Regions from separate parts of the Pseudomonas tensinigenes genome, predicted to be linked through region 2. Evidence: predicted binding sites of a transcription regulator. Region 2 holds the regulator's gene; each other region holds the start of a gene.
The links. Region 2 encodes sigma-54, which starts transcription at its own class of promoters, with help from an activator protein. Its sites were predicted from a motif close to ANTGGCATNNANNTTGCTNT; they were not measured.
Positions count from the first base shown of each region.

Region 1: a site for sigma-54 is predicted at 3,733-3,752, ahead of HU718_RS26030 (pilin). Genes of this name have one in related genera too.
Region 3: a site for sigma-54 is predicted at 1,724-1,743, ahead of HU718_RS08750 (flagellar basal body rod protein FlgF). Genes of this name have one in related genera too.
Region 4: a site for sigma-54 is predicted at 1,532-1,551, ahead of glnA (glutamate--ammonia ligase). Genes of this name have one in related genera too.

Region 1 is NZ_CP077089.1:5,874,081-5,879,995, reverse strand. Features, by position in the region: gene HU718_RS26045 (prepilin peptidase) at 1-651, opposite strand, end outside; gene HU718_RS26040 (type II secretion system F family protein) at 653-1,870, opposite strand; gene pilB (type IV-A pilus assembly ATPase PilB) at 1,873-3,573, opposite strand; gene HU718_RS26030 (pilin) at 3,799-4,230, shown strand; gene HU718_RS26025 (BON domain-containing protein) at 4,528-4,884, shown strand; gene HU718_RS26020 (DUF2845 domain-containing protein) at 5,155-5,451, opposite strand; gene HU718_RS26015 (DUF748 domain-containing protein) at 5,451-5,915, opposite strand, start outside.
Region 2 is NZ_CP077089.1:1,258,652-1,264,566, forward strand. Features, by position in the region: gene rapZ (RNase adapter RapZ) at 1-43, opposite strand, end outside; gene ptsN (PTS IIA-like nitrogen regulatory protein PtsN) at 46-510, opposite strand; gene hpf (ribosome hibernation-promoting factor, HPF/YfiA family) at 522-830, opposite strand; gene HU718_RS05395 (RNA polymerase factor sigma-54) at 904-2,394, opposite strand; gene lptB (LPS export ABC transporter ATP-binding protein) at 2,582-3,307, opposite strand; gene lptA (lipopolysaccharide transport periplasmic protein LptA) at 3,307-3,852, opposite strand; gene lptC (LPS export ABC transporter periplasmic protein LptC) at 3,839-4,411, opposite strand; gene HU718_RS05415 (KdsC family phosphatase) at 4,420-4,944, opposite strand; gene HU718_RS05420 (KpsF/GutQ family sugar-phosphate isomerase) at 4,944-5,915, opposite strand, start outside.
Region 3 is NZ_CP077089.1:1,983,854-1,989,768, forward strand. Features, by position in the region: gene HU718_RS08745 (sigma-54-dependent transcriptional regulator) at 1-1,486, shown strand, start outside; gene HU718_RS08750 (flagellar basal body rod protein FlgF) at 1,798-2,538, shown strand; gene flgG (flagellar basal-body rod protein FlgG) at 2,584-3,369, shown strand; gene flgH (flagellar basal body L-ring protein FlgH) at 3,422-4,117, shown strand; gene HU718_RS08765 (flagellar basal body P-ring protein FlgI) at 4,145-5,233, shown strand; gene flgJ (flagellar assembly peptidoglycan hydrolase FlgJ) at 5,245-5,915, shown strand, end outside.
Region 4 is NZ_CP077089.1:619,023-624,937, forward strand. Features, by position in the region: gene glnA (glutamate--ammonia ligase) at 32-1,438, opposite strand; gene thiI (tRNA uracil 4-sulfurtransferase ThiI) at 1,766-3,220, shown strand; gene typA (translational GTPase TypA) at 3,360-5,180, shown strand; gene HU718_RS02775 (YkgJ family cysteine cluster protein) at 5,505-5,915, opposite strand, start outside.

The DNA.
Region 1 (5,915 bases), 2.0 Mb from region 2:
CAGCAACTTGAAATCACCGTGACCGATGCCGTCCTTGCCGGTCAGCAGTTTGAATAGCCAGAACACCGACCACAGCGTCAGGTAACCGGCCACTGCGCCCCACAGCGCATCGTGCAACGGCACGAACAGGCCGAAGCTGTTGACGATCAACCCCAGCCACAGCAGCGGCAGCACCAGCACATCGGGCAACAGTTGATGCTCGGTGTCGATCAGACTCATCGCCAGCAAACCCCAGGTGAGGAAGATGAGCAGGCACGCCGGCCAACCGAAACCGAAGTGCCAGGCGATGAAGGCCGAGAGCAACCCACAGGCCAGTTCGGTTAGCGGATAACGTTTGCTGATCGGCGCTGCGCACGCCGAACAGCGCCCGCGCAGCCACAGATAACTGAGCAGGGGAATGTTTTCCCACGGGCGGATCCGATGGGCGCAATGTGGGCATTCGGAGTGCGGCAGCATCAAATTGTAGGTGGGCTGAGGCGTCTCGCCGGGCAAACCGAGCACGTCGTGGGCCTGCTGGCGCCAGTCGCGTTCGAGCATTTTCGGCAGACGCCAGATCAGCACGTTGAGAAAGCTGCCGACCACCAGACCGAGCAGCAGGGCGGTGAAGACAAAGGCCAGTGGATACAGGGCAAACAGTTCGTCGATAGGCATGTCAGATCGCTGAGCCGAGTTGGAAAATCGGCAGGTACATGGCTACGACCAGACCGCCGACGATCACCCCCAGCACCACCATGATGAATGGCTCCATAAGGCTGGTGAGGTTGTCGACCATGTTATCCACTTCTTCCTCGTAAAAGCCTGCAACCTTGTCGAGCATTTCATCCAGCGCACCCGATTCCTCGCCGATAGCGGTCATCTGCACGGCCATGTTGGGAAAGACTCCGGTGCTGCGCATCGAAAAGTTCAGCTGCATGCCGGTGGAGACGTCCTGACGAATCCGCAGCACGGCGCGCTTGAACACCACGTTGCCGGTGGCGCCGGCCACCGAGTCGAGCGCTTCCACCAATGGCACACCAGCAGCAAATGTAGTGGAAAGGGTTCGGGCGAAACGGGCGACCGCAGATTTGTACATCAGGGTGCCCACCAATGGCAGCTTCAACAGCCAGGTGTCCTTGCGATCACGTAACGCCTGAGAGGTTTTCAACGCATGGCGGGTGCCGAAAATCGCCGCGACCAGCGCGCCGAGAATCGCCCACCACCATTGCTGCATGAACTCCGAAAGGCTGATCACCATCAGGGTGAAGGCCGGTAATTCGGCGCCGAAACCCGAGAACACCGACTGAAACTGCGGCACCACTTTTACCAGCAGGATCCCGGTCACCACTGCCGCCACCAGCACCACGGCGGCGGGATAGGTCATGGCTTTCTTGATTTTGGCCTTGAGGGCCTCGCTCTTTTCCTTATACGTCGCAACACGTTCCAGCAAGGTATCAAGGGCGCCGGACTGCTCACCAGCATCGACAAGGTTGCAATACAACTCGTCGAAGTACTGCGGCTTTTTGCGCAGGGCGTTGGCAAAGCTGTTACCGGCGGCGACTTCCTGTTTTACCTCGTCCACCAGCTTGCGCATGGCCGGGTTTTCAAAGCCTTCGCCGATGATGTCGAACGACTGCAGCAGCGGCACACCAGCCTTCATCATGGTCGCCATCTGCCGGGTGAACAGAGCGATGTCCTGGGCCTTGATGCGTTTGCCGAAACTCAACAACGACGCGGATTTTTTGCGTACCTTGCCGGGATTGATCCCCTGTTTACGCAGTTGTGCCTTGATCAGCGCCGGGTTTTGTCCGCTCAGCTCACCGGTGACTTTGCTGCCTTTCCTGTCCGTACCTTCCCAGGCGTAGATACTGATTTTCGCTGCCTTGACCGCCATGTTCAGTCCTTGGTGACCCGATTGATTTCTTCAAGGCTGGTGATGCCTTGCATGGCCTTGTGCAACCCAGATGTGCGCAGATCGTCGAAGCCGTCGCGGCGCATTTGAATGTCGATTTCCAGCGAGTTGCCTTCGGCCATGATCAAGCGTTGCAACTCCGGTGTGTTTTTCACCACTTCATAAATCCCCACGCGTCCCTTGTAACCGCCGTTGCAGTGATCGCAACCGACCGGCTCGTAGATCGTGAAATGGCCGATGCGTTCCTCGGGGAAACCTTCCTTGATCAAGGTTTCGCGTGGGATCTCGATGGGCTTCTTGCAGTGGCTGCACAGTTTTCGCGCCAGGCGTTGAGCGATGATCAGGCTGACCGAGGTGGCGATGTTGAAGCCGGGGATGCCCATGTTGTGCAGACGGGTCAGGGTTTCCGCAGCGCTGTTGGTGTGCAGGGTCGAGAGCACCAGGTGGCCGGTCTGCGCAGCCTTGATCGCGATCTCGGCGGTTTCCAGATCGCGGATCTCGCCAACCATGATCACGTCCGGGTCCTGGCGCAGAAACGAGCGCAGCGCTTGGGCAAAATCGAGGCCCTGTTTGGGGTTGACGTTGACTTGGTTGATGCCTTCCATATTGATCTCCACCGGGTCCTCGGCGGTGGAGATATTGATGTCGACGGTGTTGAGGATATTCAGGCCGGTGTACAGCGACACGGTTTTCCCCGAGCCGGTGGGGCCAGTGACCAGAATCATGCCTTGGGGCTGCTTGAGCGCGGCCATGTACAGTTCTTTCTGCGCGGGTTCGTAACCAAGCGCGTCGATGCCGATCTGTGCGCTGGAAGGGTCGAGAATCCGGATCACCACTTTTTCCCCCCACAGCGTCGGCAGAGTGTTGACCCGGAAATCGATCGACTTGCTCTTCGACAGGCGCATCTTGATCCGCCCGTCTTGCGGCTTGCGCCGTTCCGAGATATCGAGACTGGCCATGACTTTCAAACGTGCGGCGATCCGCCCGGCCAGTTGAATCGGCGGTTTGGCCACCTCGCGCAGGATGCCGTCGGTGCGCACTCGTACCCGGTAGTTCTTCTCGTAGGGCTCGAAGTGCAAATCAGAAGAACCGCTTTTGATCGCGTCGAGCAACATCTTGTGAACAAAACGCACCACTGGCGCATCGTCGGCGTCGAGTCCGCCAATCGTGTCTTGCTTGCTGTCGTCGATGGCTTCGACATCGAGGCCGTCGAGATCGACATCGGCCATGTCTTCCAGGCCACTGGTGTGGGTGTCGAAAAATTTTTCGATGGCGTCGGTGAGCTTGTCGTCCTCGACCAGAATGGCTTCGGTGCTCAGCCCCGTACTGAACTGAATGTCGTTGATTGCTTGATGATTGCTTGGGTCGGAAATGCCTACGAATAGCTTGTTGCCTCGCCGCCACAGGGGCAGAGCGTGATGCTGACGCACCAGTTTTTCGCTGACCAGTCCTTTGGGCTGGGTTTCCTTGTCGAGGCAATTTAGATCAAGGAACGCCATGCCGAAATGCTCGCTGGCGATCTCGGCGACCTGCCAGCTCTTGACCAGTTTGTTCTGCACCAGATAGCTGACCAGCGACAGGCGATTGCGCTGAGCCTGTTGCCAGGCTTGCTGGGCACTTTTTTCTGTCAGCAACTCGGCCTGTACCAGTTGCTTGGCCAGACCGCTCAGAGCGATGTCATTCATGGGGATTCCGCACGCTTGCAGTTCATGACTTATAGCCTAGTCAAGTGACAGCGCCAAACACGGCGGGTGCAGGTGACAAAAAGTGTCAGATAGTGCGGTTACGGGCTGTAGGAAATGGCGTTGTAGAGGGTTCGCGCCCAACGGGCGGGGCTTGGAGGCGTTGGCATGGCCTATGCTGCTTCCCTTGCAGATCATGAGATTTCGACTCATGCATGGAGCGTGTCTATGAAAAAACAACAAGGTTTTACTCTGATCGAACTGCTGATCGTGGTGGCGATCATCGGGATTCTGGCGACCATCGCCTTGCCGCAGTATTCCAAGTATCAGGCGCGGTCGAAGGTAACGGCGGGGCTGGCGGAGATCAGTGCGATGAAAGTGCCGTTCGAAGACACCATCAACCAAGGTACCGATCCGACGCTGACGCTGGTGGCCGGTAGTGCCACCGTCACAACGTCAAATTGCGCCGTGACCGCATCGGGCACCGCTTCGACCGGGGCCGGCACCATTGTCTGCACAATCAAGAACGCTCCTGGCCCTGTTCTGGACAAAACCATCACCTTGACCCGTTCATCGGGCACCGGTGCTGGCGTCTGGACTTGCGGCACCACGGTGGCACCGGACTATTCGCCAAAAGGCTGCACCGCCAGCGGTACATAAGTTGAATGTGTGGTGAACAGAATGCCCCGCAATGCGGGGCATTTTTCATTGCGCGGCACTTCACAAAAGCTTCAATAATTTCAGCGCCTTAGGAACTTTCCAAAAAACCGTAACTTGCATGTCGATAATTCGAAGGTCATGCAAATTGCATGATTTCGAAAATTTCTGTAATTCATAAGTTATTGATTTATAAAGAAAATATTGATTTTCAAAAGTTGGCACAGCGTTCGCAACTACCTTGGTAACCCTGCTGACAAGACAACCAGCAGACTTTCCAGAAAAACAGGAGTTACTCGTATGAAGAAGTTCGCTATCACTGCCGCTGCTGCTACCGCGCTGACCCTGACCATGGCTTCCGGTGCATTCGCACAATCCACTCAGGCTACCCAGGCTCCAATGACTCTGGCTGCCGGTGAAGTCACCCAGGCTAAAGAAGCTACTTCTGACACTTGGATCACCACCAAAGTCAAAGCTGACTTGGTCACCGAAAAAGGCATTCCAGGCACCGACATCAAAGTAGAAACCAACAAAGGTGTTGTATCGCTTTCGTCGACTGCTGCTGTAACTGAATCGCAGAAAGACGTTGCTGTTGCGATCGCCAAGAAAATCAAAGGCGTTAAAGCGGTCTCCGCTGACGGCCTGAAAGCCGAGTAAGGCATGACTTCTCGCCTGGACCGGGAGAAGACGCGACAGACGGGCCGAGCAATACGTCTGCCGCAACTTTAGAGTTCATGCGAACGGTCACACGGATGTGACCATTACAGGCCCCGCCACTTGTGTCGGGGCTTGTTCTATTTCAGGGGCAACATAAAACAATTGTGGGAGCGAGCCTGCTCGCGAATGCGATCTGTCAGCCGACGAAGATTTCGACTGACACGACGCATTCGCGAGCAGGCTCACTCCTACAGGGGAATCGGTGTTGGTTTAGTTACCGCGTTTGCTGTTGATCTGCCGCAGGCGATTGCCTTCAAAGCGCAGGTATTGGTACATGCCGTTGCTCGGACCGTAAGTCCACTCCTCGACCTGAAACTCCTCGCGGCGATTGGCGCTGCGCTTGTAGCCGAGCAGATCACGGCTAACCGGCTCACCGCACTTCTGCAGGACTTCGCTGGAACGGTCGCCAAGGCTGATCAACTGACTGCCGCAGCGCAGCGTATCGGACGCCGAGGCGTGACTGGCTGCGAACGTCATTGCGATCAATGCCAGCCACTGCAGTTTCATCATTCGGCATCCAGGTGCATTTGCGTCACCACGCGGCCATCGCTCTCGGCTTCACCGAGATTGGCGTCGATGAAGTACACACGGTCGTCTGCCAGTTGGCCTTTATCGACCAGATAATCCTTGATGCTGCTGGCCCGGTCCTGACCCAACTGACGCAACAGCACATCGCTGCCACTCCAGAACTGGATCACTCCCTCGCGCATCTTCGCCGTGCGTTCTTCCTTGCCCAGATCCTTCCATTCCGCCGGCGGCTGGGTTTTCAGACGGGTGCGGTAAATGCCCTCGAGCAGTGGACCTTTCTCGCTGTCGGGCACTTGCAGCAGCGACGCCTGAGCCGGGACTTTATCGCCACGACGCTGGAGCATCTTGTAGTAGTTGTACTGGTATTCACGTTCCAGACGCTGCTCGGCGAGCAACGGGCCGTCACTGCTTTTGGCGGCCGTGCCTTCGATCTCCAGACGCAG
Region 2 (5,915 bases):
TTTTACCCGAGCCGGAACGGCCGCTGACGATGATCAAACGCATGATTAATGCCCGTTCTGCTCGCTCAGGACGACCTGATACAAGGCTTCGCTACTCGGTGCGCTACGCAGCTTTTCGCGCACTTCCTTACGATCCAGCATGCTGGCGATCTGACGTAGCAACTCCAGATGCGCATCGGTGGCGGCTTCCGGGACCAGCAAAACAAACAGCAGGTCAACCGGAGCGCCGTCAATGGCGTCGAAATCGATCGGAGCGTCAAGGTGCATCAGCGCGCTGATCGGCGCTTGGCAACCCTTGAGGCGGCAATGGGGGATGGCGATGCCGTTACCAAAACCGGTGGAACCGAGTTTTTCACGGGCAATCAACGCCTCGAAGACATCCTGCATGGCCAGATCCGGCACTTCGCGGGCGATCAGGTTGGCAATTTGTTCGAGGGCTTTCTTTTTACTGCCACCCGGCACGTTCACGAGGGAACGGCCGGGGGTCAGGATACTTTCAAGTCGGATCATGGAATGGGGGGTTATCGACCTGTCGCGCCCTGGAGGAGGCTTTGGGTCTTTTCCTTATGCTTTTTGAGTTGGCGATCCAGCTTGTCGGTCAGCAGGTCAATGGCGGCATACATGTCGTCATGCTCGGCATTGGCAACCACTTCTCCGCCGGGAATATGCAAGGTGGCTTCGATTTTCTGCTTCAGCTTTTCGACGCACATCGTGACTTGCACGTTGGTGATCTTGTCGAAATGGCGCTCTAATCGGTCGAGTTTTTCGTTGATGTAGGTGCGCAGAGGTTCGGTCACTTCCAGTTGGTGTCCACTGATGTTGACTTGCATACAGCTTCTCCTTCGTTGCCAGTGCATAAAGCGGCAGGCTGGATAGCCTGCCACTGGAACGCTGTAACGTGGCTTACATCAACCGCTTGCGTTCGCTCGAAGGCGCGATCCCGAGGGATTCGCGGTACTTGGCGACGGTGCGGCGAGCCACCTGAATGCCTTGTGCCTCCAGTAAACCAGCGATCTTGCTGTCACTCAACGGCTTTTTCTGATTTTCCGCGGCAACCAGTTTTTTGATGATCGCGCGAATCGCCGTGGACGAGCATTCGCCGCCTTCAGAGGTGCTGACGTGGCTGGAGAAAAAGTATTTCAGTTCATAAATACCGCGCGGGGTATGCATGAATTTCTGCGTGGTCACCCGCGAAATCGTCGATTCGTGCATGCCCACGGCTTCGGCGATGTCATGCAGCACCAGCGGCTTCATGGCTTCGTCGCCGTACTCCAGAAAACCGCGCTGATGTTCGACGATCTGGGTAGCAACTTTCATCAGGGTTTCGTTGCGGCTCTGCAGGCTCTTGATGAACCAGCGAGCTTCCTGCAACTGATTGCGCATGAACGTATTGTCGGCGCTGGTGTCGGCGCGACGGACAAAACCGGCGTACTGGGCGTTGACGCGCAGGCGTGGTACCGATTCCTGATTCAGCTCGACCAGCCAGCGCTCGTTGTCCTTGCGCACGATGACATCAGGGACTACGTATTCGGCTTCAGTGGACTCGATCTGTGAGCCCGGACGCGGATTGAGGCTTTGCACCAGCTCGATGACCTGGCGCAACTCGTCTTCCTTGAGCTTCATGCGCCGCATCAACTGGCTGTAGTCGCGGCCGCCGAGCAGGTCGATGTAATCGCTGACCAGGCGCTTCGCTTCAGTCAGCCAAGGCGTCTTGGCTGGCAGCTGGCGCAATTGCAGCAGCAGGCACTCGCCAAGATTGCGGGCGCCGATGCCGGCCGGTTCAAACTGCTGGATGCGGTGCAGGACGGCTTCGATTTCGTCCAGTTCGATGTCCAGTTCCGGATCGAACGCCTCAAGGATCTCTTCGAGGGTTTCGTCCAGGTAGCCCTGATTGTTGATGCAGTCGATCAGGGTCACGGCGATCAGGCGATCGGTGTCGGACATCGGCGCGAGGTTCAGTTGCCACAGCAGGTGGCTTTGCAGGCTCTCGCCAGCGGAGGTGCGGGTGGTGAAGTCCCACTCGTCATCATCGCTGCTGGGCAGGCTGCTGGCGCTGGTCTGGTAAACGTCTTCCCAGGCGGTGTCGACCGGAAGCTCGTTGGGAATGCGCTCGTTCCATTCGCCGTCCTCGAGGTTGTCCACCGTCGGGGCGGTTTCCTGATAGGAGGGTTCCTGGATTTCGGTGGGTTTCTGTTCGGCGTTGTCGGCCATGGGGTCGGAATTGTCGAAGTCGTCGCCTTCTTCCTGGCGTTCGAGCATCGGATTGGATTCCAGAGCCTCCTGGATTTCCTGTTGCAGATCCAGGGTCGACAATTGGAGCAGGCGGATGGCCTGTTGCAGCTGCGGTGTCATCGTCAGCTGCTGGCCCATTCTCAAGACTAGCGATGGTTTCATGGCAGGGGCTTAACACCTTATTCGCCGGCGCTATGCGCCATCCACTACAGGGCGCCGGGGCGCCAAACTTAAGCAAATTATATGCCTGAAACTGAAGTGTTTGCCTAGAGCGCTGTAACAATTAAAGCGTATTAATTCCTGCTTGAATCGATACAGCGCCCGGGCGGCGCACCGGGCACTGTTACGCTTACAAGCGGAACTCGTGACCCAGATACACTTCCTTGACCAGATCGTTGGCCAGGATGGTTTCTGCATCGCCTTCAGCAATGAGTTGGCCATCGTTGACGATGTAAGCGGTTTCGCAGATGTCCAGCGTCTCACGGACGTTGTGGTCGGTGATCAATACACCGATGCCCTTGGCCTTGAGGTGGTGGATGATCTGCTTGATGTCGCCGACCGAAATCGGGTCGACACCGGCAAACGGTTCGTCGAGCAGGATGAATTTCGGTGCCGTTGCCAGCGCGCGAGCGATTTCCACCCGGCGGCGTTCACCACCGGACAGGCTCATGCCGAGGTTGTCGCGGATGTGGCTGATGTGGAATTCCTGCAGCAGGCTTTCCAGCTCTTTGCGGCGACCGGCCTTGTCGAGTTCCTGACGGGTCTCGAGGATGGCCATGATGTTGTCAGCCACCGACAGTTTGCGGAAGATCGACGCTTCTTGCGGCAGATAGCCGATGCCAGCCTTTGCACGGCCGTGCATCGGCTGGTGGCTGACGTCCAGATCATCGATCAGTACGCGGCCCTGATCGGCCTGCACCAGGCCGACGATCATGTAGAAACACGTGGTCTTGCCGGCACCGTTCGGGCCGAGCAGACCAACGATCTGGCCGCTGTCGATCGACAGGCTGACATCACGCACGACCTGGCGGCTTTTATAGGCCTTGGCCAGGTGCTGAGCTTTCAGAGTTGCCATTACTGGGTTTTCTCGTCGGTTTTCTTCTTCGGCTGGATCACCATGTCGATGCGCGGACGCGCCTCGGTGACCTTGCTTCCGGTAGCGCGACCGGCGCTGGCCAGTTTCTTCACGGTGTCATAGACGATTTTCTCGCCCTGAGTGACGTTGCCGTCTTTGTCGACGACCTTGGCCTTGTCGATCAGCACGACGCGGTTTTGCTGGGCGTGGTATTGAATCGTCACGCCGTAGCCCTGAACCGGTTTGGCGTCGCCCTGGGTCTGCAACTGCTCGAAGTAAGCCAGATTGCCCACGGAGGTCACTACGTCGATATCGCCATTCGGCGCGCGAGTCATGGTGACGGTGTTGCCTTTAACGATCATCGAGCCCTGGGTGATGATCACATCACCTTTATAGGTAGCGATGCCGTTCTTGTCATCCAGTTGGGCGTCGTCGGCCTGAATGCGGATAGGTTGCTGCTGATCGTTCGGCAGAGCCCAGGCGCTCACGCTTCCCAGTGCTGCGCCCAGACTGAGCAAAATAGGGAGGGTTTTAACGAGCCTCATACTGTCCTCTTACGTTCGATAGCAGGTGTATCCTGCTTTCCTTCAGGTACGCTTTCATTCCAACGCCAGTCGATACACCGCCAGCGCCGTCGATTCTAACGGGTTGCTCGGTCTGCGCATATTCCTGCTGCGGGAACACGGTCATGCGAGTGGAAGTGATCAGGATGTCACGCTTCTTTTCATCGGTGCGCGCAACGCGTACCGAATCGATCAGTTCGACTTCGGTGCCGCCTGAGTTCACTTCACCGCGCTCACTGGTCACGTGCCACGGAAATTCCGTTCCGCGATACATGTTCAGGTCGGGTTTGGTCACGAGCGTGACGTCAGTTGCCTTCACGTGCTCGGCTTTCTCGGACGTCATTTCATACTGCACCTTGCCATCCGGCAGGTATTGCAGGGTATGGGTGTTGGTTGCATACCAGTCGATAGGCGTTTCCACCGAGGTGACCGGTGGTTTGTCGAGAAAGCGTTCCGGGCTGATATTCCAGTAGCCGACCGCTGCGAAAATCGCAGCGATGCAGCCGAACAGCAGGAAGTTACGAAATTTTTTGCTGAACATGGTTTGGCTCACAGGTACGCGGCGTTGGCCGCATCGAGGCGGCCCTGGGCGCGCAGGATCAATTCACAGAATTCGCGGGCAGCACCTTCGCCCCCGCGAGCCCGGGTAACGCCATGGGCGTGTTCACGGACAAAATCAGCAGCGTTGGCTACGGCCATGCCCAGACCGACCCGGCGGATCACTGGCAGGTCGGGCAGGTCGTCACCGAGATAGGCGACCTGTTCATAGCTTAGGCCCAGTTGCTCAAGCAGGCCGTCGAGAACGACCAATTTGTCTTCGCGTCCCTGAAACAGGTGGGGGATGCCGAGGTTTTTCGCCCGGCGTTCGACCACTGGAGTCTTGCGACCACTGATGATGGCGGTCTGCACGCCGGCGTTCATCAGCATCTTGATGCCCTGACCGTCGAGGGTGTTGAAGGTCTTGAATTCGCTACCGTCTTCAAGGAAGTACAGGCGACCGTCGGTGAGAACGCCGTCGACGTCGAAAACCGCCAGTTTGATCGCTTTGCCGCGTTGCAGCAGATCGTTGCTCATTACATCACTCCTGCGCGCAGCAGATCGGAGAGGTTGAAGGCACCGACCGGGCGATCATCTTCATCCACAACGACCAGTGCGTTGATTCGGTGGTCTTCCATGATTTTCAGGGCTTCGGCGGCGAGCATTTCGGGCCGGGCAGTCTTGCCGTGGGCCGTCATTACCTGGTCGATGGTGGCGCTGCGAATGTCGATGCTGCGATCCAGGGTGCGGCGCAAATCGCCGTCGGTGAAGATCCCGGCGAGTTTGCCATCGGCTTCAAGGATGACGGTCATGCCCAGACCCTTGCGGGTCATTTCCATCAGCGCGTCCTTGAGCAGCGTACCGCGTTGTACTTGCGGCAACTCCTGCCCGGCGTGCATGACGTTCTCCACTTTCAACAGCAGGCGACGGCCAAGGGCGCCACCCGGATGAGAAAAGGCGAAGTCTTCGGCAGTGAAACCGCGCGCTTCCAGCAACGCGACGGCCAGCGCATCACCCATGACCAAAGCTGCGGTGGTCGAGGAGGTCGGCGCCAGGTTCAGCGGACAGGCTTCGTGCTCGACGTGAACGTTGAGATTGACCTCGGCCGCCTTGGCCAGCGGCGATAGCGGGTTGCCGGTGAGGCTGATCAACTGGATGCCCAGACGTTTGATCAGCGGCAGCAGGGTGACGATTTCGTTGGTCGAGCCGGAATTCGACAGGGCCAGAATCACGTCATCACGAGTGATCATGCCCATGTCGCCATGGCTGGCCTCGGCCGGGTGCACGAAAAAAGCCGGGGTGCCGGTGCTGGCCAGGGTCGCGGCAATCTTGTTGCCGATGTGCCCGGATTTGCCCATGCCGACCACAACTACACGGCCCTTGCTGGCCAGAATCATCTCGCAAGCGCGTACGAAATCGGCGTCGATATGGGGCAACAAGCCTTGTACGGCTTCCACTTCGAGTTGGATGGTGCGTTGTGCCGATTGAATCAGGTCGCTGGATTGGCT
Region 3 (5,915 bases), 730 kb from region 2:
GATCAACGTCGCGCGCGGTGAGGTCGGTGGCGAGCACGGCAATGCGATCTACTTGCACTGCCCGAACCTGATCAATATCCAGTTCCAAGCGCTGCGCCCGAAATTCGAGGCGATCGCCGGGGTGTTCGGCGTCAAGCGGGTAGGGCTGATGCCCAGCGAACGACGGCACATGGAGTTGAACGCCTTGCTCGGCGCGCTGGAGTTTCCAGTGCTGTCGATCGACATGGGTGGCTCGATCGTGGCGGCCAACCGTGCGGCGGCGCAGTTGCTCGGCGTGCGGGTCGATGAAGTGCCGGGGATTCCGCTGTCGCGCTACGCCGAAGATTTCGACTTGCCGGAACTGGTGCGCGCCAACAAATCGCGAATCAACGGCATGCGGGTCAAGGTCAAGGGCGACATCTTTCTCGCCGATATTGCGCCGCTGCAATCGGAGCACGACGACAGTGAAGCCATGGCCGGCGCAGTGTTGACCTTGCATCGCGCTGACCGCGTTGGCGAGCGTATCTACAATGTGCGCAAGCAGGAGCTGCGTGGTTTCGACAGCATCTTCCAGAGTTCGAAAGTGATGGCCGCCGTGGTGCGTGAAGCGCGGCGTATGGCGCCACTGGATGCGCCGCTATTGATTGAAGGCGAAACCGGCACCGGTAAGGAATTGCTCGCACGCGCTTGCCACCTCGCCAGTCCGCGCGGGCAGTCGCCGTTGATGGCGCTCAACTGCGCAGGCCTGCCGGAGTCGATGGCCGAGACCGAGTTGTTCGGTTACGGCCCGGGCGCGTTCGAAGGTGCACGCGCCGAAGGCAAGCTCGGGCTGCTGGAATTGACGGCGGGCGGCACGCTGTTTCTTGACGGTGTCGGTGAGATGAGCCCGCGTCTTCAAGTGAAGTTGCTGCGCTTTTTGCAGGACGGTTGCTTTCGCCGGGTCGGCAGTGATGAAGAGGTTTATCTGGATGTGCGGGTGATCTGTGCGACGCAGGTCGACTTGTCGGAGCTGTGTGCGCGCGGTGAGTTTCGCCAGGATCTGTATCACCGCTTGAACGTGCTCTCCCTGCACATCCCGCCGCTGCGTGAATGCCTCGACGGACTGACGCCGCTGGTCGAACACTTTCTCGATCAGGCCAGTCGGCAGATCGGTTGCTCGCTGCCGAAACTGGCACCGGCGGCGATGGATCGGCTCAGTCATTACCACTGGCCGGGCAACGTGCGGCAACTGGAGAACGTGCTGTTCCAGGCGGTTTCGCTGTGCGATGGCGGTACGGTGAAAGCGGAGCATATTCGTCTGCCGGATTACGGCGTGCGTCAGCCGCTTGGCGATTTCTCGCTAGAGGGTGGGCTGGACGAGATTGTCGGGCGCTTCGAGAAAGCGGTGCTGGAGCGGTTGTATTCCGAGCATCCGAGCAGTCGGCAGCTGGGCAAGCGGTTGGGGGTTTCGCACACCACCATTGCCAACAAGCTGCGTGAATATGAAGTCGGCAAAACCGAGTCGTAGCCCAAACATGTGTGGGTAGTGATGGCCTCTTCGCGAGCAGGCTCGCTCCCACAGGGGTATGCATTTCAAATGTGGGAGCGAGCCTGCTCGCGAAAGCGATAGTCCAGGCAACACCAGCGCCAGACATTGCCACCTACCGGCATAACACCGCCGGTTTTTCGACTTCGATACATTTCAGATTTCCCCTCGCCATCCCCCAAGTCCTTTGTTTACCGGGCCTTTGTGCGCCAGAAAAAAGTTGGTCTGCAAATTGCTTATGGCTCAGCAGTACAGCGGTGGGCGGCAAACGTCCGGCATGCAGAGGAAAGAGTGTGGACAAGTACCTTTATGTGGCAATGACCGGCGCCAGCCAGAATGCGCTGGCGCAAAAGGCGCATGCCAACAACCTGGCGAACATCTCCACCAACGGTTTTCAGCGCGACCTGGAGCAGGCGCGTTCGATGCCGGTGTTCGGCGACAGCTTTCCGGCGCGTGCGTTTGCCATGAGCGAACGGCCCGCCACCGACTTCACCCCAGGCTCGCTGGTGCAGACCGGTCGTGACCTCGATGTCGCGGTGACCGGCAACGGTTTCATTGCCGTGCAGAACCCTAACGGCGGCGAAAGCTACGTGCGCACCGGCAGCCTCAACGTCGACGCCCTCGGCGTTCTGCGCGCCGGCAACGGCATGCCGGTGATCGGCAACGGCGGTCCGATCGCCGTGCCGCCCGAGCAGCAGATCGAAGTCGGTGAAGACGGCACCATCAGTATTCGTGCGATGGGCGAAGGCCCGCGCGTCATGGCGGAAGTCGACCGGATCAAACTGGTCAACCCGGACATCAAGAACATGAACAAGGGCCTCGACGGCTCGATCTACACCAAGGATGGCCAGCCGGCGCAGGCTGATGCCAACGTCAAGCTGGTGTCGGGTTTCCTCGAGTCGAGCAACGTCAATGCAGTGGAAGAGATGACCTCGGTGCTGGCATTGGCCAAGCAGTTCGAGTTGCACGTCAAGATGATGAACACCGCCAAAGACGACGACCAGGCCATGGCTCGGGTCTTGCAGATCAGCTAATTATCAGAACGTCGCGCCGAAAAACAGGCGCACGAGGAGAATCGAATGCTTCCGGCTCTATGGGTTGCCAAAACCGGTCTGTCCGCCCAGGACACCAACCTGACCACCATTTCCAACAACCTGGCAAACGTGTCGACCACGGGTTTCAAACGTGATCGCGCCGAGTTCCAGGACTTGCTGTATCAGATCAAGCGTCAGCCAGGCGCTCAGTCGACCCAGGACAGCGAACTGCCGTCGGGTCTGCAACTGGGTACCGGTGTGCGCATCGTCGGCACCCAGAAAAACTTCACCGCCGGCAGCCTGCAAACCACTGAGCAGCCGCTGGACATGGCCATCGACGGTCGCGGTTTCTTCCAGATTCTGCAGCCAGACGGCACCACGTCCTACACCCGTGACGGTACCTTCCACCTCGATTCCAACGGCCAGATCGTCAACGCCAGCGGTTTCGCTCTGGAACCGGCCATCGTCATTCCGAACGATGCCCAGACCTTCACCGTCGGCCGTGACGGCACGGTGTCCATCACTGTCGCTGGCAACGCCGCGTCTCAGGTGATCGGCAATCTGCAAACCGCCGACTTCATCAACCCGGCCGGTCTGCAAGCCGTGGGCAACAACCTGTTCCTGGAAACCGCCGCTTCCGGCGCGCCGCAAGTCGGCACCCCGGGTCTGGCCGGTTTCGGTACCACCCTGCAGAACACCCTGGAAACCTCCAACGTCAGCACTGTTGAAGAGATGGTCAACATGATCACCACTCAGCGCGCTTACGAGATGAACTCCAAGGTGATCTCCACCGCTGACCAGATGCTCTCGTTCGTAACGCAGAATCTGTAATCAAGTCTATGAGGCGGCCATGAGGTCGCCTGCAACACCGTGAGGTAGGGTCATGAATCGCTTTGTATCTGTTCTGGCATTGAGTGGGGTCGTCTCGCTCGCGGGCTGCGTCGCCCCGACGCCCAAGCCCAATGACCCTTACTACGCCCCGGTGTTGCCGCGCACGCCGTTGCCGGCAGCGGCCAATAACGGCTCGATCTATCAGGCCGGTTTCGAGCAGAACCTGTACAGCGACCGCAAGGCTTTCCGGGTTGGTGACATCATCACCATCACCCTGAATGAGCGCACACAGGCGAGCAAGAACGCCAACTCGCAGATGGACAAGAACAGCGATAACAGTGTCGGTCTGACTTCGTTGTTCGGCTCCAGCCTGACCACCAACAATCCGATTGGTGGCGGTGACCTGAGTCTGAACGCCGGCTATAGCGCCGACCGCTCGACCAAGGGCGACGCCAAGTCCGGGCAGAGCAACAGCCTGACCGGTTCGATCACCGTGACCGTCGCTGACGTGCTGCCCAACGGCATCATCGCCGTGCGGGGCGAGAAGTGGCTGACGCTGAACACCGGTGACGAACTGGTGCGCATCGCCGGCCTGGTACGCGCCGATGACATCGCCACGGACAACACCGTGTCGTCGACCCGGGTCGCCGATGCACGCATCACCTACTCGGGTACCGGCGCATTTGCCGATACGAGTCAGCCAGGCTGGTTCGACCGTTTCTTCCTCAGCCCGCTGTTCCCTTTCTAGGTGGCTACGTTGAATCTGAAAAGCTTCATGCTGGCGGCGACCCTGATGTCCGCCGCTTTTGCTGCCCACGCCGAGCGGCTGAAAGATATCGCCAGCATTTCCGGCGTGCGTTCCAACCAGTTGATCGGTTACGGCCTGGTGGTCGGGCTTAACGGCACCGGCGACCAGACGACGCAAACCCCGTTCACCCTGCAGACCTTCAACAACATGCTCTCGCAGTTCGGCATCAAGGTGCCGCCGGGATCGGGCAACGTGCAGTTGAAAAACGTCGCGGCGGTGTCGATCAGTGCCGATTTGCCGGCGTTCGCCAAACCCGGTCAGCAGGTCGATATCACCGTGTCCTCGATCGGTAACTCCAAGAGCTTGCGCGGCGGCACCTTGTTGCTGACCCCGCTCAAGGGTATCGACGGCAACGTCTACGCGGTCGCTCAGGGCAACCTGGTGGTTGGCGGTTTCGATGCCGAAGGGCGTGACGGTTCGAAGATCACCGTCAACGTTCCGTCGGCCGGTCGTATCCCGGGCGGTGCCTCGGTGGAGCGCTCGGTGCCGAGCGGTTTCAACCAGGGCAACAGCCTGACGCTGAACCTCAATCGCTCCGACTTCACCACTGCCAAACGTATCGTCGACAAGATCAACGACATGCTCGGCCCAGGCGTCGCGCAAGCCATCGACGGCGGTTCGATCCGTGTCACTGCGCCGCTCGATCCGAGTCAGCGCGTCGACTACTTGTCGATCCTGGAAAACCTCGAAGTCGATCCGGGTCAGGCGGTGGCGAAAGTCATCATCAACTCGCGTACCGGTACCATCGTCATCGGCCAGAACGTGAAAGTGTCGCCAGCCGCCGTGACCCACGGCAGCCTGACCGTGACCATCACCGAAGACCCGATCGTCAGCCAGCCGGGCCCTCTGTCCAATGGTCAGACGGCTGTTGTGCCGCGCTCGCGGGTGAATGCCGAGCAGGAAGCCAAACCGATGTTCAAGTTCGGCCCGGGCACCACCCTCGACGAGATCGTGCGGGCGGTGAACCAGGTCGGCGCGGCACCGGGTGACTTGATGGCGATTCTCGAAGCCTTGAAGCAGGCCGGCGCGTTGCAAGCCGACCTTATCGTGATCTGAGGCCGACCGTTATGGATATGCGCAAAAGCGGTCTGGTCAGCAGCAGCGATTCGGGTTCCTACTCGGACCTCAATCGCCTGAACCAACTCAAGGTCGGCGACAAGAACAGCGATGCGAACCTGCGCAAAGTGGCGCAGGAATTCGAGTCGCTGTTCCTCGGCGAAATGCTCAAATCGATGCGCTCGGCGACCAACGCCTTGGGTGAAGACAATCCGCTGAACACGCCGGCGGCCAAGCAGTATCAGGAAATGTACGACCAGCAACTGGCCGTTTCCATGTCCCGCGAGGGCGGTGGTATTGGCCTTGCCGACGTGCTGATGCGGCAGATGTCGAAGAACAAACCGCTGGCGCCGGGCGAAGCCGCTGCCGCGTCCGCGGCCAAGCAGGAAGAGGCCAAGGCAAAAGCTGCGGCCGTGGTCACACCGGTTGCCGCTGGCACCGTTGCCACCAACGGCCCGTTGTCGCGCCTCAATGGCGAGCGCCCGTTGTGGGCGTCTCGTTCGGTGAATGCGCCGAACACGCAACTCGCTCATCGCAATGACATGGAAATGATCAACCAGCGTCGTCTGGCCTTGCCGCCGAAACTGGCTGATCGTTTGCTGGCCGGGCTAGTGCCGTCGGCCACACCGGCAGTCGCAACGCAATTGCCGCAGCGCGCCACGACCGCAGCCACGACCGGTGC
Region 4 (5,915 bases), 640 kb from region 2:
CACTCACGCCACGTAACGCAGCGCTACCGGATCAGCAGCTGTAGTACAGCTCGTATTCCAGTGGGTGTACGAAGGTACGGACCTTGATTTCTTCTTCGGATTTCAGCGCGATGTAAGCGTCGATGAAGTCGTCGGAGAACACGCCGCCCTTGGTCAGGAACGCACGGCCTTTATCCAGCTCTTCCAGAGCTTCTTTCAGGCTGCCGCAAACTTGCGGGATCTCTTTCGCCTCTTCAGGCGGCAGGTCGTACAGGTTTTTGTCGGCAGCGTCGCCTGGGTGGATCTTGTTCTGGATACCGTCCAGGCCAGCCATCAGCAGTGCTGCGAAAGCCAGGTACGGGTTGGCAGCCGGATCCGGGAAACGCGCTTCGATACGACGGCCACGTGGGCTGTTGACGTAAGGAATACGGATCGACGCGGAACGGTTGCGAGCCGAGTAGGCCAGCATCACCGGCGCTTCGAAACCTGGCACCAGACGCTTGTAGGAGTTGGTGGCCGGGTTGGTGAAGCCGTTCAGTGCCTTACCGTGCTTGATGATACCGCCGATGAAGTACAGAGCGGTTTCGGACAGGCCGGCATAGCCTTCGCCAGCGAAGGTGTTCTTGCCATCTTTGGCGATGGACATGTGCACGTGCATACCCGAACCGTTGTCACCGTACAGTGGCTTCGGCATGAAGGTAGCGGTGCGGCCGTAGGCGTCAGCCACGTTGTGTACAACGTATTTCAGCGTCTGAACTTCGTCAGCTTTTTTCACCAGGGTGTTGAACTTGACACCGATTTCGTTCTGACCGGCAGTTGCCACTTCGTGGTGGTGAACTTCAACGGTCTGGCCCATTTCTTCCAGTGCGTTGCACATGGCAGTACGGATTTCGTGATCGTGGTCGAACGGCGGAACCGGGAAGTAACCACCTTTGATACCTGGACGGTGGCCTTTGTTGCCGCCTTCGATGTCCTGGTCGGACATCCACGAACCTTGTTCGGAGTAGATCTTGAACATCGAACCAGAGATGTCGGACTTGAACTTCACTTCGTCGAAGATGAAGAACTCAGGCTCTGGACCGGCGAATACGGTGTCACCGATACCGGTGGTCTTCAGGTATTCCTCGGCACGGTGAGCGATGGCGCGCGGGTCGCGATCGTAACCTTGCATGGTCGACGGTTCGATGATGTCGCACACCAGAATCAGGGTGGCGTCTTCGGTGAACGGGTCGAGCACGGCAGTTTCGTCGTCCGGCAGCAGGATCATGTCGGAGGCTTCGATGCCTTTCCAGCCAGCGATGGAGGAACCGTCGAACATCTTGCCGACTTCGAAGAAGTCGTCTTCCAGCGCATCGCGAGCCGGCATGGTCACGTGGTGCTGAGTGCCTTTGGTGTCCGTGAAGCGCAGATCAATCCACTTGACGTCATGATCTTTGATGAGTTGAACCGACTTCGACATAGTGTCCTCCGGGTGAATTAGGGCTGGTAGTGGATGCCCTTAATAGTGGTGATGCCGGCGCGAATACTCTGCCAAGGCAACCTGCCTCACAAGGGAGCAAATTGCATGCCAGTGCCCCAGCATGGGTTTTTTGCCCCAAATTCACGCTTATTAAGGTGCGGAGCTTCTTAAAGCAGGAAATATCGCCCTTTAATGTAGCGTCACAATCTACAAATGACCTGTTTTGGTGCATGCAAAACCTTCTGCACATTAACTGGTTAAACCTTGAGCAATTTCCGCTATAATCCGCGCCCCCCTTTTTCGGCTGGCCGTTCGCGCGCTGTTTTCATGAAACTAATCGTAAAAGTCTTCCCCGAGATCACCATCAAAAGCCGACCTGTCCGGACGAAGTTCATCCGCCAGTTGGCCAAGAACATCCGCACCGTGCTCCGTGACCTGGACCCGGCCGTGGTGGTGAACGGTGTGTGGGACAATCTCGAGCTGGAAACCCGCATTACCGACGCCAAAGCCTTGAAAGAGATGGGTGAGCGCCTGACCTGCATGCCGGGCATCGCGCACTTTCTGCAGATCGACGAGTACCCGCTGGGCGACTTCGACGACATCACCGAGAAGTGCAAACAGCACTACGGCGCTGCGCTGGCCGGGAAGATTTTCTCGGTGCGCTGCAAGCGTGCCGGCAAGCACACCTTCAGCTCGATGGACGTCGAAAAATACGTCGGCAGCAAGCTGCGTCGTGAGTGCGGTGCCGCCGGTATCGACCTGAAAGCGCCGGAAATCGAAGTCCGGATCGAAGTTCGCGACAAACGGTTGTTTGTGATCCACAGCCAGCACAACGGCATCGGCGGTTACCCGCTGGGTGCGTTGGAGCAGACGCTGGTATTGATGTCCGGCGGCTTTGACTCGACCGTTGCGGCTTACCAGATCATTCGTCGCGGCCTGATGACGCACTTCTGCTTCTTCAATCTGGGCGGTCGTGCCCACGAATTGGGCGTGATGGAAGTCGCGCATTTCATCTGGAAGAAGTACGGCAGCTCGCAACGCGTGCTATTTGTCAGTGTTCCGTTCGAAGAAGTGTTGGGCGAAATTCTCGGCAAAGTCGATAACAGTCATATGGGCGTCGTATTGAAGCGTATGATGTTGCGCGCGGCCTCCAACATCGCCGACCGTCTGCACATCGAGGCGCTGGTCACCGGCGAGGCGATCTCCCAGGTGTCGAGCCAGACGCTGCCAAACCTGTCGGTGATCGACTGCGTGACCGACAAACTGGTCCTGCGTCCGCTGATCGTGGCGCACAAGCAGGACATCATCGACACGGCCAACGAAATCGGCACCGCCGATTTCGCCCGGCACATGCCGGAATACTGCGGAGTCATTTCGGTCAATCCGAAGACCGCCGCCAAACGCGGTCGCGTTGAGCACGAAGAGAAAGAATTCGACATGGCGGTGCTCGAGCGTGCGCTCGAAAACGCCAAACTGGTGCCGATCGATCGGGTGATCGACGAATTGGGCCAGGACGTACAGATTGAAGAAGTCAGCGAAGCACTGGCCGGCCAGATCGTGATCGACATCCGTCACCCGGATGCCGCCGAGGATGAGCCGCTGGAACTCGCTGGCGTAGAAGTACAGACGATGCCGTTCTACGCAGTGAACGCTCGTTTCAAGGAGCTGGATCCGACTCGCCAGTACCTGCTGTATTGCGACAAAGGCGTGATGAGTCGCCTGCATGCTCACCATTTGCTCAGTGAGGGGCATGCCAATGTGCGCGTTTATCGACCGAGCTAAGTGCCCGGGGCTGTTTGCCTGTGGCCTGCGTCACCGGCCCCCCGACACCGCCGTCAAGCTGTAACGGCCATGCCGGACACTACTGCTAATCGCTGCCAAGACTTGTCAGCAAACCGAATCCTCTGATCGAGATACACAAGTGATCGAAAATCTACGCAACATCGCCATCATTGCCCACGTTGACCATGGTAAAACCACCCTGGTAGACAAACTCCTGCGTCAATCCGGCACTCTGGAGCGCAACGAGCTCAACGACGAGCGCGTGATGGACTCCAACGACCAGGAAAAAGAGCGCGGTATTACCATTCTGGCGAAAAACACCGCCATCAACTGGAACGGCTACCACATCAACATCGTGGACACCCCGGGCCACGCCGACTTCGGCGGCGAAGTTGAACGCGTAATGTCGATGGTTGACTCCGTTCTGCTGCTGGTTGACGCTCAAGACGGCCCTATGCCGCAAACCCGTTTCGTGACCAAGAAGGCTTTCGAAGCCGGCCTGCGTCCAATCGTGGTAATCAACAAGGTTGACCGTCCAGGCGCGCGTCCGGACTGGGTTCTGGATCAGATCTTCGACCTGTTCGACAACCTCGGTGCTACCGAAGAACAACTGGACTTCCAGGTTGTTTACGCTTCGGCCCTGAACGGCATTGCCGGTCTGGATCACACCGCCATGGCTGAAGACATGACCCCGCTGTACCAAGCGGTAGTCGACCACGTTCCGCCTCCGGCTGTTGACCGTGATGGCGCGTTCCAGATGCAGATCTCCGCTCTGGACTACAACAGCTTCCTGGGTGTTATCGGCGTTGGCCGTATCGCTCGTGGCCGCGTCAAGCCGAACACCCCGGTTGTGGCGATCGGTGCCGACGGCAAGCGCCGTAACGGCCGTATCCTGAAACTGATGGGTCACCACGGTCTGCACCGCATCGACGTTGAAGAAGCTGCAGCAGGCGATATCGTTTGCATCAGCGGTATGGACTCGCTGTTCATCTCCGACACCCTGTGCCACCCGGACACTGTCGAGGCGATGAAGCCTCTGACCGTTGACGAGCCAACCGTTTCGATGACCTTCCAGGTAAACGACTCGCCATTCTGCGGTAAAGAAGGCAAGTTCGTGACGTCCCGTAACATCAAGGACCGTCTGGACAAAGAGCTGCTGTACAACGTTGCACTGCGCGTTGAAGAAGGCGACACCGCTGACAAGTTCAAGGTTTCCGGCCGTGGTGAGCTGCACCTCTCGGTACTGATCGAAACCATGCGTCGCGAAGGCTTCGAGCTGGCCCTGGGCCGTCCTGAAGTAATCATTCGTGAAGTGAACGGCGTTAAACAAGAACCGTTCGAAAACGTGACCATCGACATCCCTGAAGAAGCTCAGGGCAAGGTCATGGAAGAAATGGGTCTGCGTAAAGGCGACCTGAGCAACATGGTGCCGGATGGCAAGGGCCGTGTTCGTCTGGAATACAACATCCCTGCTCGCGGTCTGATCGGTTTCCGTAACCAGTTCCTGACCCTGACCAACGGTGCTGGCATCCTGACCTCGATCTTCGATCGCTACGACACCGTCAAGTCGGGCCACATGTCCGGCCGTCAGAACGGCGTTCTGGTTTCGGTTGAAACCGGCAAGGCACTGACCTACTCGCTGGAAACCCTGCAGGCTCGTGGCAAGCTGTTCGTAGAACACGGCCAGGAGATCTACAACGGTCAAATCGTTGGTCAGAACAGCCGCGACAACGACCTGGGTGTAAACCCAACCAAAGGCAAGAAGCTCGACAACATGCGTGCTTCGGGTAAAGACGAAACCATCGCTCTGGTACCACCTGTTCGCTTCACTCTGGAACAGGCTCTGGAATACATCCAGGAAGACGAGCTGTGCGAAGTTACTCCTAAGTCCATCCGTCTTCGCAAGAAGATCCTGGACGAAAGCGAGCGTACCCGCGCTGCCAAGAAAGCCAAGGCGTAATTTAGCCCGAGCTTGAAAAAACGCCCCCGGTCGCGAGACCGGGGGCGTTTTTGTTTGTCTGGGGGAAATGTGGATTGAGTCTTGAAGGTCAAGAGCCCCTCACCCTAGCCCTCTCCCAGAGGGAGAGGGGACCGAATGGGGGATATTCATGAGATGCATCGACTTGAAAGAATTCTGCTGAATCCATAATCGATTTGGTGGGGCTGTACCGAATCCATAATCGCCTGGGTGTTTCAGGTCGCTGTATGGCGCCAGACACCTCGGTCGGCTCCCTCTCCCTCCGGGAGAGGGCTGGGCGGGCGGCGTTCCGATGAGGGTAAGCGTTTAAAATTTCTCGATCGCTCGGAAATTCTGCTCGCGCACCACTTCCTTCGGCTTATAAGCGCAATACCCCGGCCGCGGCCCGATCTTCGGGTGATTGCGGCAGGTATCCGGGCGCTTGTCATAAATGGTGCACAGGCGGCTCTTACGATCCAGGTAGTAGCAATCGTTGTTGCTCATGCGCTGCAGGGTGAAGATGCCGGACTTCTGGTTGAAGCGCTCGACCAGGCCTTCCTTCTGCAAACGCTTGGCGATGTTCTTCGGCGGGTCGCCCAGTTCGAACTCATCTACCACGCCGATGCGCACCAGATCCTTGATCTTCACCTCAACCGGCAGCGTGCAGCAGCTCGACACGCAGGAACCGCACATCGGGGCTGAGTATTTTGCCCACGTATCGAGACGGTCGATCTCGGC